DNA from 4 places in the Thalassospira sp. NFXS8 genome. Region 2 is predicted to be linked to each of the others. Evidence: predicted binding sites of a transcription regulator. Region 2 holds the regulator's gene; each other region holds the start of a gene.
The links. Region 2 encodes PhoB, which activates phosphate uptake and scavenging genes when phosphate is short. Its sites were predicted from a motif close to TNTCATAAAACTGTCA; they were not measured.
Positions count from the first base shown of each region.

Region 1: a site for PhoB is predicted at 847-862, ahead of J4E05_RS00080 (PhoX family protein). Genes of this name have one in related genera too.
Region 3: a site for PhoB is predicted at 1,939-1,954, ahead of J4E05_RS14910 (inorganic phosphate transporter). Genes of this name have one in related genera too.
Region 4: a site for PhoB is predicted at 1,444-1,459, ahead of J4E05_RS00430 (choice-of-anchor I family protein). Genes of this name have one in related genera too.

Region 1 is NZ_JAGEMF010000001.1:13,510-17,511, forward strand. It holds gene J4E05_RS00075 (class I SAM-dependent DNA methyltransferase) at 98-652, opposite strand; gene J4E05_RS00080 (PhoX family protein) at 976-2,895, shown strand; gene J4E05_RS00085 (TIGR03862 family flavoprotein) at 3,010-4,002, opposite strand, start outside.
Region 2 is NZ_JAGEMF010000002.1:773,615-777,616, forward strand. It holds gene pstA (phosphate ABC transporter permease PstA) at 1-1,275, shown strand, start outside; gene pstB (phosphate ABC transporter ATP-binding protein PstB) at 1,277-2,083, shown strand; gene phoU (phosphate signaling complex protein PhoU) at 2,104-2,835, shown strand; gene phoB (phosphate regulon transcriptional regulator PhoB) at 2,840-3,538, shown strand; gene J4E05_RS12700 (cation:proton antiporter domain-containing protein) at 3,656-4,002, opposite strand, start outside.
Region 3 is NZ_JAGEMF010000002.1:1,277,467-1,281,468, forward strand. It holds gene J4E05_RS14905 (AsmA family protein) at 1-1,849, shown strand, start outside; gene J4E05_RS14910 (inorganic phosphate transporter) at 2,027-3,556, shown strand; gene J4E05_RS14915 (queuosine precursor transporter) at 3,791-4,002, shown strand, end outside.
Region 4 is NZ_JAGEMF010000001.1:93,539-97,540, forward strand. It holds gene pgi (glucose-6-phosphate isomerase) at 1-32, shown strand, start outside; gene J4E05_RS00425 (NAD(P)/FAD-dependent oxidoreductase) at 268-1,341, opposite strand; gene J4E05_RS00430 (choice-of-anchor I family protein) at 1,517-3,118, shown strand; gene J4E05_RS00435 (response regulator) at 3,312-4,002, shown strand, end outside.

The DNA.
Region 1 (4,002 bases), on a different contig from region 2:
TCGTAATGGATGGTTTTTTCATCGCCGAAATCAGCATGATCGGGGATATAGGGCCGGGGTGGTGAATGATCTATCAGTGACCATGTGCCATCGTCGCCTAATGCCTGCAACGTGTTGGCAAATTTGCCATCATACAGGTCCACGCGATGGCTAAAAACATGATGCCACCCGCCTGCACAAGGCGCGAAAACTCGCGCATTAATCCTTCGATATTATCAACATAGGTTAGCGCGCCAATACATTGGGCAGCGGCAAAGCTGTCATCGGCAAAATCGAGTTGCTGGTTCATGTTCTGGATTTTCAGGGTTTGGTAACACCCCTTTGTTTTTGCCTGTTTTAAAGACTCAGGCGAAATATCAATACCGGTAATATGGGAATATCCCTGGTTCGATAATTCCAGCCCGGTCAGGCCGGTGCCACATCCGGCATCCAGGATCGGGTTGTTGGTGGCTATTCCGTGTTGTCTTATTAATTTTGCGGCCTCGGCCGGGGCGCGATAGCCCATCGCCAGCAAATCCTTTTCATAGGACGTTGCCCATTTATCGTAATAGGCGGCCAGGGCATCGGGGCTGGCATGGGTCATATTGACCAGGTCGGATGCGGTATCGGAAACAGAATCATGGCTGGTGTTGCCATCGCTGGCATCTACCATTTTTCACCTCGCTGATGTGGGTTTTGATTTTATTATGAGGGCATCAGTAACGCACAGGGACCGCCTTATTGCAAGGTGCGGCCCATAAACCGCAATATTGTCGTGGTTTTCAAGGGCGACTAAGTGGCTATTTATCCCGGAAAACGGGGTGCCCGCCAGTGTCGGATCGATTGTTATTTGGAATGACATCAAAGTTTTATCAAACCGTCACAGATCATCGCTAAGGTTTCTGAACTGCCTGTTCCTGTTCAGGGGCTTCCCGGGTGGTTCCATTCTTCTGGCCTCTCTTTACAACATTACCTTCGTTATCAAGGATCATAGTCATGAATAGCCCAACCGGCATTTCCCGCCGCTCGTTGCTTGGTATTCTCGCGGGCGCACCGTTCCTACCATTGCTTGAAACATCGGCCTTAACCATGATTGGTGGCTCGTCCGCCTTTGCTGCCACCAGTAAAAACCGGGTTAAATCAATTGAATTTGTTGGCATGAAAGCACCGACAAGCGATGCTGAACGTGCCACCACCACCGTCAATTCCGGCCTGATTGCCACCTATGAAAATGGTGCCACCCAAAATTTCAAACTGGCATACAAGCCGCTTTTCATCACCGGTGACGAAGTATCGGACGGCAAGGGCGGCAAGGTTGTTGCCGGGGGCTATCGCGACATCAACAACAAACCGATCATTGATGAAAGCGCGCCCGACAAACGCCAGTTCTTTTCCGATTGCCCCGATGGCTATAGCCTGATCAAACTTGATGGCGCCAAAGTACCGGGTGTTAAAGGCAATACCGTGTTTGCCGTGGTTCAGTTTGAATATACTTCGCGCGCGTTTGATGGCACCGACATGTATGGCAAACTGCCATCGCCGATTGCCGTTCTGACCTTTGATCAGGACCCGAAAAGTGGCGAACTTAGCCTGGTTCAGTATCACCCGGTTAACACCAGCAGCGTGCATGGCCTGTGGATTACCTGTGCCGCCAGCCTGTCGCCGTGGAACACCCATTTGTCGAGCGAAGAATACGAGCCGGATGCGACCAAAGCCGCCGCGTCGGAAGAATTTCAGACCTATAGCAAAAGCCTTTACGGCGACCCGACAAAAGCCAATCCGTATCATTACGGGCACCTGCCCGAAGTGGTGGTAAATGCCGATGGTACAGGCGAGATCAAAAAGCATTTCTGCCTTGGCCGTATTTCGCACGAACTGGTCCAGGTTATGCCCGACCAGCGCACGACCCTGATGGGCGATGACGCCACCAATGGTGGCCTGTTCATGTTCATCGCTGACAAACCAACCGACCTGTCATCGGGCAAACTTTACGTTGCCCAGGTAAACCAGCGCGAAGGTGTTGATCTTGATAAAGGCGGCAAGTTCGATCTGAAATGGATATTGCTGGGTCACGCCACCAGCGACGAAATCAAGGCCCTGGCCGATAAACTGACCGCAGCTGACATCATCGACGTTGCCCTTGAAGATCCGAAAGACGACAGCTTTACCGCCATCCAGTTTAGCGGCAAACAACAGTGGGTTCGCATCAAGCCGGGCATGGAAAAGGCTGCCGCTTACCTTGAAACGCACCGATATGCACCGCTGGTTGGCGGCACGCTTGCCTTTACCAAAATGGAAGGCACCACCGTTAACGCCAGGGACAAAATTGGCTATTCCGCCATGTCCTATATCTATAAATCCATGAGCGACGGCAAAAGCGGCATCAAGGTTGATCAGATCAAAGCCGGTGCGGTTTACGCATGGCCAATGACAGGTGGTCAGACCGATAGCGAAGGCAACGCCATTGACAGCGATTGGGTCCCGGTTCACATGGCTGCCGTGCCGGAACTGGTCGGTCACGATCTTGCAACTCCGGATGAAATCGGCAATACCGCTGATATTGACCGCATTGCCAACCCGGACAACATCAAGTTTTCCGAAAAAATGCGTACCCTGTTTGTCGGCGAAGACAGCGGCAACCACGTTAATAACTTCCTGTGGGCCTATAACGTCGACACCAAAAAGCTGGACCGTATCCTGTCCTGCCCGGCCGGTGCGGAATCAACCGGTTTGCATGCTGTTGATGACATGAACGGCTTTGCCTACATCCTCAGCAACTTCCAACACCCAGGTGATTGGGAAAAAGGCCTGCATGACAAGGTTAAAGAAAGCCTTGAACCGCTGATTGACGCCAACTACCGCGACCGTTTTGCCGGTGGTGTTGGCTATATCCACGGTATTCCTGTCGAAGGCTGAGAACTGAATTTATGATGGCTGGCAAGGCTTGTTTGTGTGACAGTTTCTCGCGCAATTGGCTTTGCCAGCCGTTTTTATTTGTACGGCACATTGTCGAGTTTGTGATCCGCAAGTTTAAAGGGTGTCGACGCTCAAACAACCGGTTATCAAATATCCCCCTGTCGGCGCTTCCCAATCCACCATCTCGCCGAGGCAATAGGTGCCGGGGCGTTTTATAAGCTGGAAAGTGTCGTCGAGTTCTTCCCAAGCTAAACCGCCAGCGGTGCTGATCGCTTCGTCAAGCGGGCGAGGGCGGGCGATTGGGATGGGGAGTGACTTTATGGTGCTTGCCAATTTGGCCGGGTCGTTCAAAACCTCGCGCGGGGTGATTTCGAAAATCAGGGCGATTTTGGTGGCATCCAGCCCCAGCGCTTTGCGCAAATGGTTGCCCAGCGAATTTTTGCCGCGCGGTTTGGCAAGGCGGGCGGTGACGTCGGCAAGGTCGCGGTCCGGGGTCAGGTCCAATGTCACGGTGGCGCTGCCGGTTTGTAGCCAGGTATCGCGCAGTTTGGCGGAAACCGCGTAAACGGCGCTGCCTTCGATCCCGGTTTTGGCAATAACAAATTCGCCGCGCACGGTTTGATCCTCGCAGGTCAGGGTCACGGCCTTTACCGGGTTCCCGGCGCATTTTTCAATTAAATGATCGGTCCAGCGCACATCAAACCCGCAATTGGCCGGTTTGAACGGATTGCAGGTAATTCCGGCATCGGTCAGGATTTTCATCCATGCGCCGTTGGAGCCCAGCTTTTTCCAGCTGCCGCCGCCAAGGGCCAAGATGGTGACGTCGGCTTTTGCGGTAACCGTGCCATCTGGCGTGCAAAAAACCGCGTGATTATTGGCATCCCAGCCCGTCCATTGATGGCGGTAATGAATGGTGCAGCCAAGGTTGGCCAAACGGCGCAGCCAGACGCGCAAAAGCGGGCTGGCTTTCATGACTTTGGGGAAAACCCGGCCGCTGGAGCCAACAAAGGTTTCAATACCCAAACCTTCGCACCATGCCCGAATTTCAGCGGGGCCAAATTTACGCAAATGCGGTTCCAGCCGGGCGCGCGATGCGCCATAGCGCGA
Region 2 (4,002 bases):
GACTGGGACAGTGCCGACATTTCGCGCAGTATCAAAAAACGCTATGCCGCCGAGCGCCGGTTCAAGACCTATGGTCTGACCGCGATCATGCTGGCACTGGCCGCGTTGGTGATGCTGGGATATTCGATCATATCAAAGGGCTACAGCGCCTTTGTTCAAACCTATGTCCAGATCGAGGTTACCTTTGATCCGGCGGTGATTGACCCCGAAGGCAACCGTGACCCGGCTGTTATCGGACGTGCCAATTATGATGGTCTGATCAAGGAAGCCCTTCGCGCCCGTTTCCCCGAGGTCACATCGCGCTCGGAAAAACGTAAACTTTACGACATCGTTTCAAGTGGTGCGTCTTATGATCTGCGCGAGCGGGTTCTTGATACCCCGTCGCTGATCGGGCAAACGCGCAAGGTCTGGCTTATTTCCGGTGATGATTTTGATATGCTCAACAAGGGCTATATCAGTGCCGACACCAACGAAGCCAGCCGACGCCTTGATGATGACCAGATCGGCTGGTTCCAGGCCCTTCAAAACGGCGATGCCATTGAAAAGCGGTTTCACACCCGGTTTTTTACCAATGGTGACTCCCGTGAACCTGAATTGGCCGGGATCTGGGGCGCTGCTGTTGGCTCGTTCTATACGTTGATCGTAACCTTGCTTTTATCTTTCCCGATCGGGGTGGCGGCGGCAATTTACCTTGAAGAATTTGCCCCGAAAAACCGCCTGACCCAGATTATTGAAGTCAATATCAACAATCTCGCGGCTGTTCCTTCCATCGTGTTTGGTCTGCTGGGGCTGGAACTTTATCTTAACGTGATGCATTTGCCGCGTTCGGCCCCGGTTGTTGGTGGTTTGACCCTGGCATTGATGACATTGCCAACCATCATCATTGCCGCGCGTGCCGCGATCAAGGCTGTACCGCCCTCTATTCGCCAGGCGGCCCTTGGCCTTGGGGCGTCACCCGTGCAAACGGTTAGCCACCATGTTTTGCCGCTTGCCATGCCGGGCATTCTGACCGGTACCATCATCGGGATGGCTCAGGCACTGGGCGAAACCGCCCCGCTTTTGATGATCGGGATGGTGGCCTTTATTGTTGATATTCCCGGCAGTGCAATGGATGCGGCAACGGTGTTGCCTGTGCAGATTTACCTGTGGGCAGACAGCCCGGAACGCGCCTTTGTCGAAAAAACCTCGGCGGCGATTATGGTGTTGCTGGCCTTCCTGATCCTGATGAACGGGTTGGCTGTGTTATTGCGCAAGAAATTTGAACGGAAGTGGTAAAATGGCTGTTGTAACGACTGATGCAATGACGAACGCACCGCAAACGCGGGGTAATTCGAAAATGGCGGCCCGCGACCTGAACCTGTTTTATGGCGACGCGCAGGCACTTTATAATGTTGACCTTGATGTTGTTGAACGCGAAGTCACCGCGCTGATCGGCCCGTCGGGCTGTGGTAAATCGACGTTTTTGCGGTGCCTGAACCGCATGAACGACACCATTGATGGCGTGTCCATCAACGGCAAGGTTACTCTTGATGACCGCGATATCTACGACAAGGTTATTGATGTGGTGCAGTTGCGTGCCCGCATCGGCATGGTGTTTCAAAAACCGAACCCGTTTCCAAAATCGATTTTCGATAACGTGGCCTATGGCCCGCGTATTCATGGTCTGGTCAATTCCCGCGATGAACTTGACGAAATCGTCATGACTTCGCTGGAAAAGGCTGGCCTGCTTAAAGAAGTCAAAGACCGTTTGGCATCGCCTGCCACCGGTCTTTCCGGGGGGCAGCAGCAACGCCTGTGCATTGCCCGTGCCGTTGCGGTCAGCCCCGAAGTTATTTTGATGGATGAACCCTGTTCCGCGCTTGATCCGATCGCGACCGCCAAGGTCGAGGAACTGATCGACGAGCTGCGTTCGAACTACACAATTGTCATCGTCACTCACTCCATGCAGCAGGCCGCGCGTGTGTCGCAGCGCACGGCTTTTTTCCACCTGGGTAAACTGGTGGAAGTCGGCGAAACGGACCAAATTTTTACCAACCCGCGAGACGAACGCACCAAAGGCTATATCACTGGGCGCTTCGGCTAAGCCGGGCAGGAGGTAATACGATGAGAAAAGAAGAAAGCCATATCGTCAGTTCATTTGACGATGAACTGACACGGTTGAACAATATCATTTCGCAAATGGGCGGTTTGGCCGAAAGCCAGCTGATTTCGGCCATTCGCGCCATTTCAAAACGCGATTCCGAACTGGCCGAACAGGTCATTGTTTCGGACCTGCGGATTGATAAGCTAGAACAGGAAGTGCAGGATTTTGCTGTACGTGTTCTGGCCCTGCGTCAGCCGATGGCCGATGATTTGCGACAGGTCGTTACGGCATTGAAACTGTCGAACGATCTCGAACGCATTGGCGATCTGGCCAAGAACATTGCCAAACGCGCACAGGTTCTTAACCAGATGGCGCCGATCCGCCCGGTTCAGGTTATTCCCAACATGGCGCGCCTGGCCCAGGAAATCATCAAGGACGTTCTGGACGCCTATATCGAAAACGATGCCGAAAAGGCCCAGCGCGTTTGGGCGCGGGACCAGGAAGTGGACGATATGTACAATTCGCTGTTCCGCGAATTGCTGACCTATATGATGGAAGATCCGCGCAACATTACCGCATCGACCCATCTTTTGTTCATTGCCAAAAACATTGAACGTATTGGCGATCATGCCACCAACATCGCTGAAACGATCTATTACCGGATCAAGGGTGAAGATTTGCCCGTTGATGGCCGTCCGAAAAATGACGCTGCCAATTTTGCTGTGATTGAACCCAACGAGGCAGGGGAATAACAGGATGGATCCTACGGTTCTTATTGTCGAGGATGAAGCCGCCATCGTTACGATGTTGCGCTATAACCTTGAACGCGAAGGCATGAATGTTGTCGAAGCCGGTGATGGCGACGAAGCCTTGAAAATCATGGCTGAAACCCATGTTGATCTGGTTTTGCTCGACTGGATGTTGCCGGTCATGTCGGGGATCGAGGTGTGCCGCCAGATCCGCCGGAAACCGGAAAGCCGGGATTTGCCGGTGATTATGGTGACCGCACGCGGCGAAGAAGGCGACCGTATTCGTGGCCTTGATACCGGTGCCGATGACTACGTGACCAAGCCCTTTGCCATTGGCGAATTGCTGGCCCGTATCCGTGCGCTTTTGCGTCGGTCGGGTCCGGCGCAACCACAGGGGCAGTTGATCTATTCTGATATCGAAATGGATTTGGCCGCGCACCGGGTTAACCGCAGTGGCAAACCGATCCATCTGGGGCCGACAGAATTTCGCCTGTTGCGGTATTTTCTGGAACATCCGGGGCGGGTTTTCTCGCGCGAACAGTTACTTAACGCCGTTTGGGGGCCGAATATCTATGTCGAAACCCGCACGGTAGATGTGCATATTCGCCGTCTGCGCAAAGCATTGAACGATGTTAAAGGCACCAAGGACGTTATTCGGACTGTTCGTGCGGCGGGCTATGCCCTTGACGATGATGCCGCTGCGTAACCGGCATTTTTATTTAAGTAAATTGTGACAGAATTTCGCAATTTACACTGAAATTACAAGGCCCTGTCACATGACAGGGCCTTGTTTTATACAATATTGAAATATTGTCGCCCTTCGTTATGGCTTTTCGCCGGACAGGGGGGCGGAAGCGGTGGTTTTGGCCGTCGCCGTTGCGGGTGCCGTAGATGGCGCACTGATCGGTTTTGTGGCGCTGCCGGGTGAATGTGATGGCGCGCGTGGTGCCAGTTCGTTCATCAGCAGCATGTCGGCACGGCGGAATTTGGCAATTTCGGTATCAATTTCATCCTGGGGGACATCGCAGGCTGATAATACATGGTCTGACAGGCGCAGGCCGGTTTCCAACACTTCGGGGATGGCGGCATTGGCACCGCTGCGGGCCAATGCGCCGATATGGGAAATGTCCTGGGCGCGGGCGAAAATTTTTAAATGCGGGTAATGCTGGC
Region 3 (4,002 bases), 500 kb from region 2:
ATATATGGGCGCGTCCTCGGCGGCGAAACCCGCCACGGGTGATGCGGCTGCCAATGGCACAACGGCCAGCCCCGACGAGGCGGCAAGTGAAGGGGCACAAAAAGGTGCAAAGCAGGATCTGGTTAAAACCATCCACGATGCATTGGCACCCTTAAACGGCCTTGCCGCCAATTACCGGATTGGTGCGGATGAAGTCATATCATCGGGTGTCGCCATTCGGGGTATTGCATTGGAAGGTAGCCTTAACGGCCCTGACATCACCCTTAAAAATCTTTCCGTGGCCGATGCGGCAGGGATGTCGCTTCAGGGGAGTGGCGGCTTTCTGGGGCAAAAGGATGTACCGGAATTTAAAAACCTGAAACTGGGTGTGACCGCTAAAAACCTGGAACCGTTTGTTAAATTAACCGGCATCACCTTGCCCGCCCCGGCGGCAAATTATAAGTCGATGAAGGTTGATGTCGCCCTTAACGGTGCCATTACCGGGCCAAACCTGGATGCCAGCCTGTCAAATTCGACCATGCAGGTGGCCCTGAAAGGCCAGTTACAAGACCTGTTAGGGGATGCGCCTGGCCTTAAAGGCAATATTACCGCACAGGCAGGCAGCCTTAACCGGGCCTTGCCGCTGGTGGCCCCTACATATGAGCCGTCGGGTGATCTGGGCCGTTTGGCGTTGCAAGGCACAGTCGATGGGAATGCCAAAAACGTTGCCGTTAATATTGCCAAACTGGCCATTGGGGCATTTGAAACCAGTGGCACAGTTAAAATGGATGCAACGGGCGAGCGGACCAAACTTGATGTCAGTCTGAAGGGCGGCACGTTAAAGGTTGATCCGTTTTTACCGGCATCGAAACGGGCGGCACTTGATGTGCCGCGTACCGGGATGCGCCGGGCGGCATTGCCCGCATTTGACAATGAATTGTTAACCCGTGTTGATGCCCGCGATGGCACCCCATGGGATGATAACGTGATCGACGTTTCAGCCTTGCGTCTGATTGACGGTACCATTGCCATTGCGCTGAACCAGCTGGACTACGATCATTTCTCGCTGGTGAACCCGGACCTGTCGGTAAAGATGGATCAGGGACTGGTGACGATCGACAAGCTGACCGGCAAACTTGGTGATGGTCCGCTGGATGTTTCGGGGACGTTTGATGCCCGCAAGGACACCCCCAAGCTGGATTTGACCGGGACGCTGGATAACGCAAATGTTGCCAGGGTTTTCCCGATCCGGGTTGCCAATGATGATGTGACAGGTACGGCAGGGGCCAAATTTACGGTAACGGCAACCGGCAATACCTCGCGTGCGCTGGTTAAGGCATTAAACGGCACAGCGAATTTCATGCTTAAAGACATTCGCTTTAGCAATGCGGGCAAACGATCAACCGATCCCAAGCTGGACCTGCGTGCCTTGCTGCGTCAGGGGCCGGCAGCCATGGTGGTGGAAGGCGTTGGTAATAACGACCTGTTGCGGACGCTGGATGCCGATTTGCAAATTACCAACGGTATTGCCAAAACCACCCGTGTCGATGCGACATCACGTGTGGGCACCGCCGATGCCAACGCGACGCTTGATTTGCCAAAATGGATTATGGATACCGAGGCTGATTTTGATTTTTCCGAAAAAATCAACGATCTGCCGCCATTCAGTGTTTATGCCAAAGGTAAAATCGACGATCCCGCAATTAGTGGCCGTATGGACAAGGTGGCGGTTAAAACCCTGGAAAACCTGCTGGGCAAGGCATTGGGCAACAAAAAGTCCGATAGCGGCGAAAGCCAGTCTGACGGGGACAAGGCCAAGGATGCCGCCAAAGGTGTTCTCAAGGGATTATTGAACCAGTTTGGCCGCTAAATTTTCGGGCCGAAAATGATTGAAACAGCAAAAACAGCTCCGGTTTCGGGGCTGTTTTTGTATTTGGGGCGGGCTTGCAATGCCGGCATGTTCATAAATCTGCAAAAAAACCTTAACAAATGGTGATTGCTTCGACATGATCCGCCCGTCGATTCCCCTGCAAAGGTTATGGTTGCTATGGTCGCGAAAAAGACGGCGCTCGATAAAGACCTGAAATGGCAGCGGCGAATGGACGCCGGTGTTGGTGAAACAGCCTCGCTCAGTGCAAAACTGGGTTTATCGCTTGTTTTTCTGCTGGCGTGCAGCGCATTTGTTGCCTTTCACATGGGCGGGCTGCCGCGAAGTGGCTTCCTGATTGCTGCCGCTGTTATTGGCGGTTACATGGCGCTTAACATTGGTGCCAACGATGTTGCCAACAATGTTGGTCCTGCTGTCGGTTCGCGTGCGCTTACCATGCTGGGGGCGTTGCTGGTGGCAGCGGTGTTCGAGGCGGCCGGGGCGATTCTGGCCGGCGGTGATGTGGTCAGTACCATTAAAAACGGTATTATCGACCCTGCCCAAATGCCCGATGCCCAAACCTTTATCTGGGTGATGATGGCAGCCCTGCTGGCAGCGGCCCTGTGGCTTAATCTTGCGACATATCTTGGCGCACCTGTTTCCACCACCCATTCCATTGTCGGCGGGGTGATGGGGGCCGGTATGGCCGCTGTGGGCACCCACGCGGTGAACTGGTCCAATATGGGGGCCATCGCGGCAAGCTGGGTAATTTCGCCGGTACTGGGCGGGGTGATTGCCGCCGGGTTTTTGGCCTTTATCAAATTCAAGGTTTTATATGTGCCTGACCGGGTAACGGCGGCGCGTAAATGGGTGCCGCTTCTGGTGAGTATCATGGTGTCTGCTTTCACCATGTATCTGATGATGAAGGGCATTAAAAAGATCTGGAAGGCCGATACATTCACCATCATTTTAATTGGTGTTGCTGCTTTTGCCCTGACCTTGTGGCCGGTGCGCAAGGCGGTCTTTCGCGCCTCGGCCGATATGACCGGACGGCGCAAGGAAATCGCTTCGCTGTTTCGTATTCCCCTTATTGTGTCGGCGGCCTTGTTGTCTTTTGCCCATGGCTCAAACGATGTTGCCAATGCGATTGGGCCGCTTGCGGCAATCGTATCCGGTGTTGATCAGGGCCAAATTGTGACCTCGGCACCCATTCCGATCTGGGTGATGGTGATCGGGGCGCTGGGTATTTCGGCGGGGTTGATTTTGTTCGGACCAAAACTGATCAAAACCGTTGGCAGCAAAATTACCAAGCTGGACCCGATCCGCGCCTATACGGTGGCCCTGTCGGCGGCATTAACCGTTATTGTCGCATCGGCCTTTGGCCTGCCGGTCAGTTCAACCCACATTGCGGTCGGTGCGGTGTTTGGTGTCGGCTTCCTGCGGGAAACCCTAAGCCATCGTCGCCGGTTGCAGGATGCGCCAATGCTGATTGGTGAGGGCAGCGGCCTTAGCGCGCAAAAGCAGGATATCGAAGCCCTGCGCCAGATGGACCCGGCCCTGGCCGACCGGGCCGAACGCAAATTGCACAAACGCCTTTTGGTGCGCCGCCGTTATGCCCTGACCATTGCCACAGCATGGATTGTAACGGTGCCTGCAGGGGCATTTTTGGGTGCCCTTCTATTCTTTACCATCCGTGGCATGATGCTGTGATGATGGCACAGGTTCGCAGCGTTTCTCCATAATCCCCGGAGCAATGCGCGATCTGCGGCAATGGCCGGAATGCCCTTTGGGTGTTTCGGCCATTGTTTTTTGTGCTTGACCGGTAAAGGTGCGGCGCGTAAACAACGCGCACTATTTTTGCGACCCATTTTGCGCATCGTCGTTCCGGATACCGGCACCGCGAGATTTGCTATGCGCGGGTTTTACCAACAAGGTTCTAGAAACATGAAAGCCATCATTGCAGGCATTCTGGCAATGGCCGCCACGGTTGTCGCCTCAAACATTCTGGTCGAATATCCGTTGCCTGGTGTTCTGGCCGACTGGCTGACGTTTGGGGCCTTTACCTATCCGGTCGCGTTTCTGGTAACCGATCTTACCAACCGCGCACGCGGGGCCGGTGCCGCACGGTTTGTGGTGCTGTCGGGCTTTGCCATTGC
Region 4 (4,002 bases), on a different contig from region 2:
TGATTGCAGAATTGCGAACGTTGCAATCCTGATCTTTCCGGGTTTTCTTGGATTTTACAAAGGCAGCGCCGTACGTGGCGCTGCCTTTCTGTTTGGGCTGCAGTCGCACAAGTTTTAATACGAAGACGCACTTATCGGTCATTGGATCGGTGCGTTGGCGTCGGGCGGCCCGTGCGGCGAAAGGCAAGGGCTTTGTCGAGCCCGCACGCCGATTGAGGGGCTTGTTGGCCGGTTTTGATCAACAAGCTTTGGTATAGCAGGCACGGACTATTTACAAACCGCCATGATTGCACGGGCGGCTGATTCGCCGCTTTGAAACGCAGCTTCGATCCTTGCGCCCATGCACCAGTCGCCAGCGGCAACGATCCGGCCATCAAGCGATGACAGGTGGCTTTGGCCCAGTGGCTTGATTGTGCGGGCATAACGCCAGCGATGGGCTTGCCGCATAACAATTGGCGGGGTGGTGATGTTCATGTCTTTAAACAATGATTGCAGGCGGGTTTCTATCAGATGGCCGACTGTTTCGGCGTCATCTTCCAGATGGTCGTATGACCATTGTGGGGATGCGTGAATTGTCCAGCGGTCAAACATATTGTCTGGTGCTGCGGAAGGCGCGTTATTCGGGTTACGTCCGATCCATGCAATATCGGGATGGGCATCGGGTAAAACATCAAAACCCGTTGCTGCCTTGTTTTGGAATGCGATCATGACAGCCCAGCAAGGTGCCATTGTAACATCGCCAATGCCATCAAACCTGGGCGACAATGGCATGAGAATTTCGGCGCATTGCGGTGCGGGTATGGCAACGATAACGCCGTCAAAGATGCCATGAGACTGTGGTTTTATACGGTGCCCGGAACGTGGTCCTTCCTGACTGAACAGTTCGAACTGTTCATTATCCAGTGGGCGGATTGCGGAGATGCGGGTGTTTTTGTTGATGGTAAAACCACAATCAAGAGGTGCCACCAGATTGTTCATTGCTGGCGTGCCACGGAACCAGCCAGCATTGCTATCTTGATGGTTTTGCCTGTCGAGCGAGCCACCAGGTATGGAACGGGTGTTATTGTTTTGCTGTGGCACATGGGGTGTAGGAACCCATTGTTCTGCGGCACCTTTTTGTTGGGCCATTTTCACGTATTTGATAAAATCGGGGTGGTGGGCTGTGGCAAATTGCGCACCATGATTAAATATTCCAAAATCGCTGCGCCGTGTTGCCAGTCGTCCACCAAGGCCCCGGCTTTTTTCAAAAACATGCACGTCCAGACCTGCCAGGTGAAGAATGCAGGCTGCGTTTAACCCGGTAATACCCGCGCCGATCACTGCAATTTTTTGTAAGGTCATGGTAAATGCGTTTCCTGTTGAAAATGCTACCTTTCTAATACGGTTCAGTGGCGTGAATGGCGCACAGCATTTGCAAAGATATTTATCAAAGCATCATATTACGGTCATGAAACTGTTACGCCCTTGTCCCATTGTGCGTGGCTTAACAAATTTTATTAATACAAAGGGCCAAGTCATGCGTCGTTCCATATTGCTGGCAGGTGTTGCCATTTCGGGCTTTTTATTGGCCAGCACAGGTAATGCTGCACAAATGAAAAACAGCATTTCATTGCGTAGCGCCAACAGCCCGCTACGTTCGCTGTCGATTACGCCGCTGGGTGAATATCGGACACAATTGTTTGATGAAGGTGGTGCTGAAATTGTTACGTTTGATGGGGCCAGCAAACGGGCATTTGTTGTCAATGGTGGCGATAAGGGAATTGATATTCTTGATTTGGCCGACCCGCTGCATGTGCGCAAAATTTCGACAATCGACCTGGCAAAATGGGGTAAGGCAGCCAACAGTGTTTCGGTACATGATGGGCTGGTTGTTGCAGCAGTTGAAAACACCGACAAGCAAGCACCTGGAAAGGCCGTTTTTTTTGACGTTGATGGTCACTTCAAAGCAGCCGTAACGGTTGGTGCACTGCCAGACATGATCAAATTTACCCATGACGGTAAATATGTGCTGGTAGCCAATGAAGGTGAACCGAATGATGCGTTTGATAACGACCCGGAAGGAAGCGTTGCCGTTATTTCTGTGCCGTCGGATATTTCTAAAATTACAGATGAAAATGTCAGATTTGCCACCTTTGAGGGGCTAAATAATAGTGATTTGCCGGTTGGCATGCGCACGGCAAATCCCGGTACATCCAGCGTCGCCCAGGATGTGGAACCGGAATATATTGCGGTTAGCGCCGATGGCAGCAAAGCCTATGTGACATTGCAGGAAAACAACGCTATCGCGATTGTTGATATTGCAACCGCACGGGTGACGGATGTTGTTGGCCTTGGTTTTAAAAACCATTCTGTAAATGCCCTTGATGCCAGCAACAAGGATGATGCCATCAATATAAAGCCGTGGCCGGTGTTTGGCATGTATATGCCTGACACTATTGATGGTATTGAAATTGATGGGAAAAACTATTTTATTATCGCCAATGAAGGCGATTCTCGTGATTATGCCGGGTATAGCGAAGAGGCTCGCATTGGCGATTTAAAGTTGGACCCGACGGCGTTTCCTGATGCGAAAACATTGCAGGAAAAGAAAAATCTTGGCCGCCTGAAAGTCACAACGGCACAGGGTGACCTGGATGGGGACGGTGATTTTGACCAGCTTTATACCTTCGGCGGGCGGTCATTTTCGGTGCTGAACGAGCAGGCCGGGATGATTTTTGACAGCGGGGACCAGTTCGAACAATATCTGTCTGTGCATTTTGCGAAGAATTTTAATTCTGACAGCAGTGAAAATGGCAGTTTTGATGATCGTTCGGATGATAAAGGCCCGGAACCGGAAGGGGTTACCAGTGGCTATGTCAACGGTACACCCTATGCATTTATCGGTTTGGAACGTCAGGGCGGTTTTATGGTTTATGACCTTACCAACCCTGCAAACCCGCAATTTGTGACTTATCATACCGACCGCAAATTTGATGGGGATCCCAAAAATGACAGTGCAGGTGAACTGGCCCCCGAAGGTATGTTGTTTATTGATGCTGATAACAGCCCAACCGGTAATGCGATGTTGGTGATAGCCTCGGAGGTTTCGGGTAGTACCAAGGTTTATGACCTTAAATAAAATTCCGCCCGGCCCATAAGTGCTGTACGGATAGAAGTGTTTTAATGGCGGGCCAGATTTTAATTTGGCTCGTCATTTTTGCCTGTGAAGTGAAATTGGCAGGGGACACACGCAGAATGCTTCAAATTGTTACAAAAACCGACTACACTCCGCCGCAATCGGCCAAAGCCATTGATTTTACAGGAGACAGAGCCTGAATTCCCGTCGTGAACCCCATATTCTTGTTGTCGATGATGACCAGGAAATACAGAAACTGTTGAAAAAGTTTCTGATGCAGCACGGATATCGTATGACCACGGTTTCCGACGGGACGGAAATGCGCAAGGCATTGCGGGACTGGAATATTGATCTTTTGATCCTCGATATCATGCTGCCCGGCGAGGATGGCTTTGCCCTGTGCCGGGATGTGCGTCGCACCTCGAAAATTCCGATTATTATGCTGACCGCTGTTGGCGAGGATACCGACCGGATTTTGGGGCTGGAACTGGGCGCAGATGATTATTTGACCAAACCGTTTAACCCGCGTGAATTGCTGGCGCGCATTCGTGCCATTTTCCGTCGGGCCGAGACCGGCACGACGGAAATTGTTGAAAACAGTTCCGAAAAAGTTCGTTTTGGTAATTGGGTTCTGAATTTGGGATCGCGGGAATTGCGCGATGCCGATGACGTGGTCGTTCATTTATCAACCGGTGAATTTTCTCTGCTGCGTGCCCTGGTAAAGCATAACAAACGTCCGTTATCGCGCGACCAGTTGGTTGATATTGTTCGTGGGCAAAGTTCGATCCCGTTTGATCGCAGTATTGATATTCAGATCAGCCGGTTGCGGCGTAAAATTGAAAAAGATGCCAAAAACCCGAAACTGATAAAAACTGTGCGCGGTATTG